DNA from 4 places in the Pseudoalteromonas sp. TB25 genome. Region 4 is predicted to be linked to each of the others. Evidence: predicted binding sites of a transcription regulator. Region 4 holds the regulator's gene; each other region holds the start of a gene.
The links. The regulator FliA, encoded in region 4, starts transcription of late flagellar genes. The targets are predictions, from matches to a motif close to CTAAAGNTNNNNNNNNNNNNGCCGATA.

Region 1 (2,208 bases), on a different contig from region 4:
GCTCATTTTATAACTTTGAATACTTAATTTAGTTAAGTATTATTCGTCATCATCTAAATCTAATTGCTGACGTTGAGCAGGTCGAGCTAAAATCTCTACGTAGAAAGAGGTCAAACCTTGCTTTTCAATTTCGCCAATTTGGTTACTTAATTCAGCAACGTGCACAACTTGCGCATCTTCAGCTGTGTTACCAAACTTACAGTCAAATGCCCAATAGTCAGCATCTTCAGGTAGCGTTTTATTACGCTCTCTTTTCAAATATTTTTTCACTTCGTGCTTTGCAGCATCAACCATACGAGGGTATTTGATTTTCTCGTGATTTAGCGTGAATGTTTTCTTCATTACGTTCCTAATTACCTTGGTTTAATGATAATGGCATTTCATGTCATACCATTTGACGCCATTATAGCAATTGCATTTAATTTTTGGATGCTTTTTTTTCATTAAATCAATTATTAGCAAATATATAAAGCAGACCCGTTATAAAGCATATATTAACTGATGATTATTACAATCATATATCACACCGCAATAAGCTGAAGTGGTTGATGTATTGCATCATTATTAAGGCTGTCGTAAAAAGCAGCTGCATCTATAGGAGGATTAGCAAGTTGTGTTTGTTCGCTTTTAATTCTTCTTCTGACAGCAAGCTCACAGTTATCTATTATATTAAGTGGAATATGCTTATCATCATTTCTAATCGCAAGTGGTTCAGGCTTTAAGCACTGTCTTAACTTAATACTTGTCATACCGCAGCGCTCTCCTTCTTGAGATATTAATGATGCATTAAACTGTCCAACCAACATATTGTATTCATCAGGGGCTAAAAGTTGCTTTGGACCTGCGCCTAATTGCTTTCTTAATGCCTCTTCTTCTATAACTAAATTATCTATTTCAGTTTTTGGTAAATGAAATTGGCTAAAGTCAAGTGCGTCATGTGACAGCATCGCTAATAATAGAGAAAATTCGCCACGGCGATTTTCATGCACACTATTATTGAGCCTACTGTTTAACTGACTCTCTGTGATTAACAAATCATCTATTTGCATAGTCTTTAGTCGATTGTGGTAACTGATAGATATTTATCGGCTTTATTTCAATTTTCTTTAGCTTTTTTCTTTACTTAAATACGCAATTTGCTATTATCAGCGCCGTTGCATTGGAGGGGTTCCCGAGCGGCCAAAGGGATCAGACTGTAAATCTGACGGCTCAGCCTTCGCTGGTTCGAATCCAGCTCCCTCCACCACTTTTCTTACCGCTAAGTTAAGTGGGGCCAAATGCAATAAAATTAGTGTGGAGGGGTTCCCGAGCGGCCAAAGGGATCAGACTGTAAATCTGACGGCTCAGCCTTCGCTGGTTCGAATCCAGCTCCCTCCACCACTTCTCTACTATTCCTATATTCCTATATTCCTATATTCCTATATTCCTATATTCCTATATTCCTATATTCCTATATTCCTATATTCCTATATTCAGGTTAACTTCAAAATACCCATTGTAAACTCATGCTATTTTTCTTTAGCCATGTTGATGATGCTTTATAATTAGGAAAAAAACGCTCAACGTGTTGCCAAAAAGCTTTACTGTGGTTTAAGTGACGTAAATGCGCTAACTCGTGGACAATCACATAATCAATAGCATGATAAGGCGCTCCAATTAAATGCAAATTAAATGTTAGCTCTCGCTTACTATTACAACTTCCCCACTTACGCTTATAAATAGCTACTTTTAGACTCGTAGGTAATTCTTCACCCATTTGTGCGCAGAAGTACGCTAAACGCATTTCTATATATGCAGTTAGTTGCTCTTTTAAATATTCTTCAAGAAGTTGCTGATATTTTTGCGAAGTATTTTTAACGCGTGAAGAGTGCGTAATAAGCAAGCTGTCGTTACAGCTTATTACTTCGGACTTATTACCTTGCTTAAATTCTATATTTACAATGCTATCAAAAATTAAAATTTGTTTGTCTTTGAGCGGGTTCTGTCTGCTATCAGCAATATTGTGCTGTTTAGTTAATTGATCATTTACCCACACCTGCTTATCAAAAAGCCATTCTTGAATGTGTTTATTACTAACAAACTGAGGGGCATATACAGTCACCTTCTTGTTATGTACTTTAATGGCAACCGTTTTACGTTTTATACTTTTCTTTAACTGATATTCAAACACTTTCATACTCATTAATGATATTGCTACGAGAAAATTCA
Region 2 (2,208 bases), on a different contig from region 4:
GATAAGCCAGTAAGGCTGTAGCCCGTATTACGTAATATCAATCTGTAATAATACCTAATCAATCTGGGGATTAAACCTGACGCAATTATCGCTAATAATTTTGATATACGAGTGCACGGAGGCAGTAGCTAGAGCAATACAGCAATAATTAGTGATAGTAATTAAATAATGCAATTTTGTTTTGTTATCAACTCGGTTTTCTTACTTCAAAATAGACTACTTAATTAAAAAGTTGCTATAAATTGGCGCAAAATTTGCTTTGATTTATTATCTTGGTTAGTAGAGTGCATTTTGCAATGCGGTATTTGAAGTCTTGTCATTTAATATCAGTTTTATTCTTATCTTTTTATTTATATGGATGCAGCAGCGCAACTGTAAATAACGAGAGCGTGCAGCATTCTTTAATAACTGATAAACAAGTAAAAGAGTATGTTTCGCAGTGGCACGTACAGCAAGAAAGCATTGGTCGTTTAACTGCTATGGAAGATGATTTACAGCTATTAATTATGGCGTTATCGTCTCAAAGTGAATTAACTGAAAACCCTCCTTTACTCATGCAAAGTAAAATCGATATCACCTATGGTAATCAGCCTTCACAGAATTTGGAACCGACGGCACTAAATAACACTCCCGAAGTAAAAACACCAAACTTACAAAACTCAGAACTCACCTTAACAGATGAAACTAAAATTGGAGCACAGCTTGGTTGGTATTTAAAGCCAGAGCTTGTTAGAGCAAGAGTCGAAAGGCTTAAGCAATTATACCCTAGTGCATTTACTCAATTTAATTTTACTATGTTTGAACGTAAAAATAATAATATGACTTTGTATGGATTACGTGTAGGTCCATTTAAAAACGATGCTCAAGTAAGTGCGTTTTGTTATTTAGCTAATCAGCTTGATCAAGTATGTAATATTGCTGCTTTTGTCGGAAAACCAATATAATTAATAAATTAGGACTTTTAAACTTATATAGTATTAAAGTATTTGTACTAATAGTCGATACTAACTATAGTTGGGCAAATATTTGATAAAGCCCATTTTCTTATAAGGATTTAGCATGAAGTTTTATTTATCTGCATTAGCTGTAGCCACCGTGGTCAGCTCGTTTAGCACTTATGCTGCTACAGAGTCATTTGAAGCGAAAGTAACAGTACAAAATGCTGTAGTACTCACAAAAGATAACGATTTAAATTTTGGTACTATTCGTGCTATTTCAGATCCATTAGGCGCCGAACAAGCAACGCTGACAGTTAATCCTGATCCAGCTGCGAGCCCTGTTACTTCACAAGATAATCCAACTGGTAACGCTGCGAGTATCTCAATAATTGAAGGTGGTGAAGCGGGTGCTTTCAGTGTGTCAGATGTAGTACCAAACTCTATTTTAACCATTAGCGACCCAGTAAATACTTTGATACTACCCTTAGCTGGCCAAGGCTTAAATGAACCTGATTTTACTGTAGATGCTTGGACTTACTTTATAACGAGCGGAACAAATTCAGGAGCGCTTTATACGCAGGGTACTCCTAACCTACAAGCTGGTGCTGATGGCGCTGTATCATTTAATATAGGCGCGACTCTTTCTACTTCATCAAACGCATCAAGTGTGGATTACCCTGATGGTGAGTATTCTGGTAGCTTTAATATTGAAGTGTCATATTAATTAGTGTTTAAACAAACAATGCGCTTTTTGTATGTTTCTGCTTGGCTTTCGTTAATGTTTAGCGAGCAAGCCTATAGCGCAAGCATACAACAAGAAGCGCTTAATTTTGGCACTTTAGTTATCCCTCAAAATAATACTTTAAGCTCTATCACGATTAACCACAATGGTGAAATAACCACATTTGGTAGTATTTACGTATTAACTGAGGGGAATCCCGCAGAACTTTTATTTACCGATTTACCTCCGCTTACTCAAATATCGTTTAATAAAATGAGTGACTCTACATTGCAAAGTGAAGTACTTGGAGCTAATAGTGCCAAGTTTTCGGTTGTATTAGTGGATTTACCAAGCACGCAAACTAGCGATGAATTTGGAGATCTTTTACTCAAAGTAGGTGGCCGTTTAATAACGACAGGGACTAGCCAAAGTTACTTAGATGGTAGTTTTATTACTGACACCCAATTAGAAATTACGATTGATTACTAAAGGAAAAACATGCTTTATAAAGTTGTAGTGCTGCTCGCACTGAGTGTATGTATTTTAGGA
Region 3 (2,208 bases), on a different contig from region 4:
TCATTCTACTGCCTGTCCGGATATATCAATTAAAAACAGTTACTTAAGTTTTTTTGTTAGTTGGCATGACTCATGCATTTAAATTAACAAAGATAAACTACAAATAGTGGTTCCTGCTTAAAGCATATAGAACCGCACCTTAACACTAGGAGATGGTAAAATGGCCTTAACAGTAAACTCAAATATTGCTTCGATAAACTCTCAAAGAAATCTAGCAAACTCAACGAATGACCTTAGTACTTCGTTTGAAAGACTATCATCGGGTTTGCGTGTAAACAGCGCAAAAGATGATGCCGCTGGTTTGCAGATTGGTTCTCGTTTAACTACTCAGGTAAATGGCTTAAATCAGGCTGCTAGAAATGCAAACGACGGTATATCAATATCACAAACGGCTGAAGGAGCTTTAGATGAAACAACAAGTATGTTGCAACGTATGCGTGTTTTATCAATTCAATCAGCTAACGGTTCTAATAGCGATGATGATAGAGCTGCGCTGCAAAAAGAGTTCCTCCAATTAAAAGAAGAAATAGACAGAATAGCTGAGACAACGACATTTGGTGGAGTAAACGTTCTAAATGGTGAATACTCTGCTGAGTTTCAGGTTGGCGCAGATGCAAATCAAACTATTTCAGTTTCAATTGCTACAAGTATGGGGGCTACAGGACTGGGAGTTATAACACATACTATTTCGACAGCTGCCGGAGCACAAATAGCGATTGATAGTATAGATGACGCATTAAAAATTGTTAATGATGTTAGGGCTGATTTAGGTGCCAAACAAAATCGTTTTAGTTCTACAATTCGAAATTTAAGTAATGTTGCAGAGAACGTATCGGCTTCTAGATCGCGCATTATGGATGCCGATTTTGCTGCGGAAAGTGCTAGCTTGGCTCGAAATCAAGTATTGCAACAAGCATCAAGTACTATACTTGCTCAGGCAAATCAGCAGCCTCAGATTGCATTATCATTATTACAGTAACCATTGTCTTCTAATTAAAGCTAGGTTTTACCTAGCTTTAAAGCTTTAGAAGATAAAAATAAAAAATAAAGCTAAAAAACATTAAAGTAAATAAATCTAGCGCCGATAACTTAATTGAATCAGGAATCACAGAGCAAAATACGTTTAACGTTAAGCTTGATTCCCATCTAGTTAAATTATTAGGAGGCTATCATGGCTTTAAGCGTAAATACAAATGTAATGTCATTAAACTCACAACGTAACTTATCAAACTCTACAAACGATTTATCTACGTCATTCCAGCGTCTATCTTCTGGTTTACGTGTAAACAGCTCTGCTGATGATGCAGCTGGTTTACAAATAGGTTCTCGCTTAGAGTCTCAAATGAAAGGGTTAGACCAAGCGGCGCGTAATGCAAATGATGGTATTTCAATAGCTCAAACTGCTGAGGGAGCGTTAGATGAAACAACAAATATGTTACAACGTATGCGTGTATTGTCTATCCAATCAGCTAACGGCTCTAATAGCGCTGATGATAGAGCCTCTCTTCAAAAAGAGTTTACTCAATTAAATGAAGAAATCACTCGAGTTGCAAGTACTACAACATTTGCAGGTGTTAAAGTGTTAGATGGTAGTTATGGGGTTGAATTTCAAGTTGGAGCTGATGCAAGCCAAACTATTTCAGTTGCAATTGCTACAAGTATGGGAGCAAACGGATTAGGTACTGATACTTTGAGTATAGGTAATGCGTCTACTTCACAGCTTGCTATAGATGGTATAGACGCAGCTCTGAAAACGGTTAATGATGTACGAGCTGATCTAGGTGCAAAACAAAACCGTTTTAGCTCAACGATTCGCAATTTGTCTAATGTATCTGAAAATGTTGCAGCTTCACGATCTCGCATTATGGATGCTGATTTTGCAGCGGAAAGTGCCAGTCTTGCTCGAAACCAAGTTTTACAGCAGGCATCAAGCTCTATGTTAGCGCAAGCTAACCAACAACCACAGATTGCTTTGTCTCTTTTATAAAAAAAGCTTATTTAAGAAAAGCTTTGTATACTGGAGACATCTGGTAGACAAAGCTTTTTTTTTGGGAGAAATTAAATGGAGTCAAATAGCGCTGATTTAAACAAACAGAACTTAAATATCAATTTAACTCCTGTTTTAAGTGAAGGGCGGCAACTCACTTTAAATACCAGTGATGAAAAAGTAGAGCAAGAGGTTCAAGTTAGTTCTGGTGAACTTATTTC
Region 4 (2,208 bases):
GTACCCGCTACATCGGGTTCGCAAAGTATGGTTGAATTATCACCATCTGAGCATGCTGGGCTAATTCGTGCGTTTAGCGAATTGAATACCGAATTTGATATTTTAATTGTAGATACAGCTGCTGGTATTTCAGACATGGTACTGAGCTTCTCGCGTGCAGCGCAAGATGTAATGGTTGTTGTATGCGATGAGCCGACATCAATCACCGACGCTTACGCACTTATTAAAGTATTAAGTCGTGAACACGGCGTTTATAAATTTAAAATTGTTGCCAATATGGTGCGCAGTATGCGTGAAGGCACTGAATTGTTTGCAAAGCTATCTAAAGTTACCGACCGCTTTTTAGATGTATCAATGGAGCTAGTAGCAACGGTTCCTTATGATGAAAATATGCGCAAAGCAACACGTCGTCAAAAAGTAATAGTAGAGCTCTTTCCAAATTCGCCAGCCGCTCTTGCGTTTAAAACGCTGGCAACAAAAGCAGTTAAATGGCCAATACCCAACCAACCATCTGGGCATTTAGAGTTTTTCATTGAGAAACTAGTAAACGGTTAATTATGACAACACTGGTGAATAGAGCTATGGGATATCAATCAACACAAAATTTAAATGTGATTGTTGAGAAGCATGCATCACTTGTTAAAAAAGTGGCATGTCATCTAATTGCTCGATTACCACCTAGCGTTCAACTTGATGATTTAATTCAATCAGGAATGATAGGTTTAATAGAAGCTTCGAAAAACTTTGATGCAACAAAAGGCGCAAGCTTTGAAACTTTTGCAGGTATTCGTATTCGCGGTGCTATGCTTGACGAAATGCGCCGTGGTGATTGGGCTCCTCGTTCAGTTCACCGTAAAAACAGGCAAGTTGCAGAAGCAATTACTGAGCTCGAAAGTAGTCTGAACCGCGAACCAACGGACATAGAAGTTGCTGAAAAACTTGAAATTTCGCTCAATGAGTACCATCATATTTTAAATGATGCGAATACGAGCAAAATATTAGGCATTGAAGACCTTGGTGTAGATGAGGATGTTATTACTCCTGTAGGCCAAGATTTAGCACAAGATAAACCTTTTAATAATGTTAAAAATGATAGGTTTAATGAGTCTTTGCTAAGTGCAATTAAGTCATTACCAGAGCGTGATGCAATGGTGCTTTCTTTGTACTACAACGATGAAATGAATTTAAAAGAAATAGGACATATACTCGATGTAAGTGAATCGCGTGTAAGTCAGATACATGGTCAGGCGATGATTAAGCTTAAAGCTAAAATCAATGACTGGATAAATTAGTAGTAAGTAAACAAAGGTTAATACCTCACTGGGGGATGTTTTGGATAAAAACATGAAAATTCTTGTAGTTGATGATTTTTCAACGATGAGACGCATTATAAAAAACCTGTTACGTGACTTAGGTTTCACTAACGTTCAAGAAGCTGATGATGGGTCTACAGCTTTGCCTATGTTGCAAAATCAAGTGTTTGATTTTGTAGTTACGGATTGGAATATGCCTGGAATGCAGGGTATTGATCTTTTAAGAGCAATACGTGCAGACGATAAGTTAAAACATATCCCTGTATTAATGGTAACGGCAGAGGCTAAAAAAGAACAAATAATAGCTGCAGCGCAAGCTGGTGTTAATGGTTATATTGTTAAGCCATTTACGGCTGGAACATTAAAAACTAAATTAGAAAAAGTATTTGAACGCTTAGGCTAATGATGGGGGAGAGGCTTATGCCAGCACCAGCTGCGCCTCAAATAACGTTAGAACAAGCTCGTCAGCTCGTTGTTTTTTTAGAAAATGATGAGCAAGACAAAGCAAATCAGTTGATTTTAGAGGCTGCATCTAAAGAGCAGTCTGAATTATTTGCTGAAGTTGGAAAGTTGACTCGTCAACTGCACGAAGCCCTTAAAAGTTTTGAGCTTGATACTCGCTTAACTGATATAACGACAGATGCGATTCCAGATGCTAAAAAGCGGCTTAATTATGTTATAGAAATGACAGAAAATGCGGCTAATAAAACAATGGATGCAGTGGAGGCCAGTTTACCTATAGCCCAACAGTTAGCGGACGAAATATCTCATATCAAACCGACATGGGATCGTTTAATGAGCCGCGAGATTGAGCTTGGTGAGTTTAAGCAACTTTGCCATAGCATCGATAAGTTTATGAACAACTCTCATCATAAGACTGATGAGCTTCAAAACT

Region 1: L652_RS0105620 (VC2046/SO_2500 family protein) is a predicted target of FliA. The motif match lies at 1,084-1,110, and genes of this name have one in related genera.
Region 2: L652_RS0103165 (DUF4402 domain-containing protein) is a predicted target of FliA. The motif match lies at 978-1,004, and genes of this name have one in related genera.
Region 3: L652_RS0105535 (flagellin) is a predicted target of FliA. The motif match lies at 1,061-1,087, and genes of this name have one in related genera.

The regions. Positions count from the first base shown of each region.
Region 1 is NZ_AUTI01000214.1:2,545-4,752, forward strand. It holds gene L652_RS0105615 (DUF6172 family protein) at 40-342, opposite strand; gene L652_RS0105620 (VC2046/SO_2500 family protein) at 522-1,049, opposite strand; tRNA gene L652_RS0105625 (tRNA-Tyr) at 1,162-1,246, shown strand; tRNA gene L652_RS0105630 (tRNA-Tyr) at 1,296-1,380, shown strand; gene L652_RS0105635 (SprT family zinc-dependent metalloprotease) at 1,484-2,182, opposite strand.
Region 2 is NZ_AUTI01000147.1:8,549-10,756, forward strand. It holds gene L652_RS0103155 (SPOR domain-containing protein) at 1-21, shown strand, start outside; gene L652_RS0103160 (SPOR domain-containing protein) at 390-944, shown strand; gene L652_RS0103165 (DUF4402 domain-containing protein) at 1,060-1,662, shown strand; gene L652_RS0103170 (DUF4402 domain-containing protein) at 1,666-2,148, shown strand; gene L652_RS0103175 (fimbria/pilus periplasmic chaperone) at 2,158-2,208, shown strand, end outside.
Region 3 is NZ_AUTI01000211.1:2,340-4,547, forward strand. It holds gene L652_RS0105530 (flagellin) at 161-979, shown strand; gene L652_RS0105535 (flagellin) at 1,172-1,987, shown strand; gene L652_RS0105540 (flagellar protein FlaG) at 2,063-2,208, shown strand, end outside.
Region 4 is NZ_AUTI01000215.1:13,176-15,383, forward strand. It holds gene L652_RS0105710 (MinD/ParA family protein) at 1-555, shown strand, start outside; gene L652_RS0105715 (RNA polymerase sigma factor FliA) at 582-1,292, shown strand; gene cheY (chemotaxis response regulator CheY) at 1,333-1,716, shown strand; gene L652_RS0105725 (protein phosphatase CheZ) at 1,734-2,208, shown strand, end outside.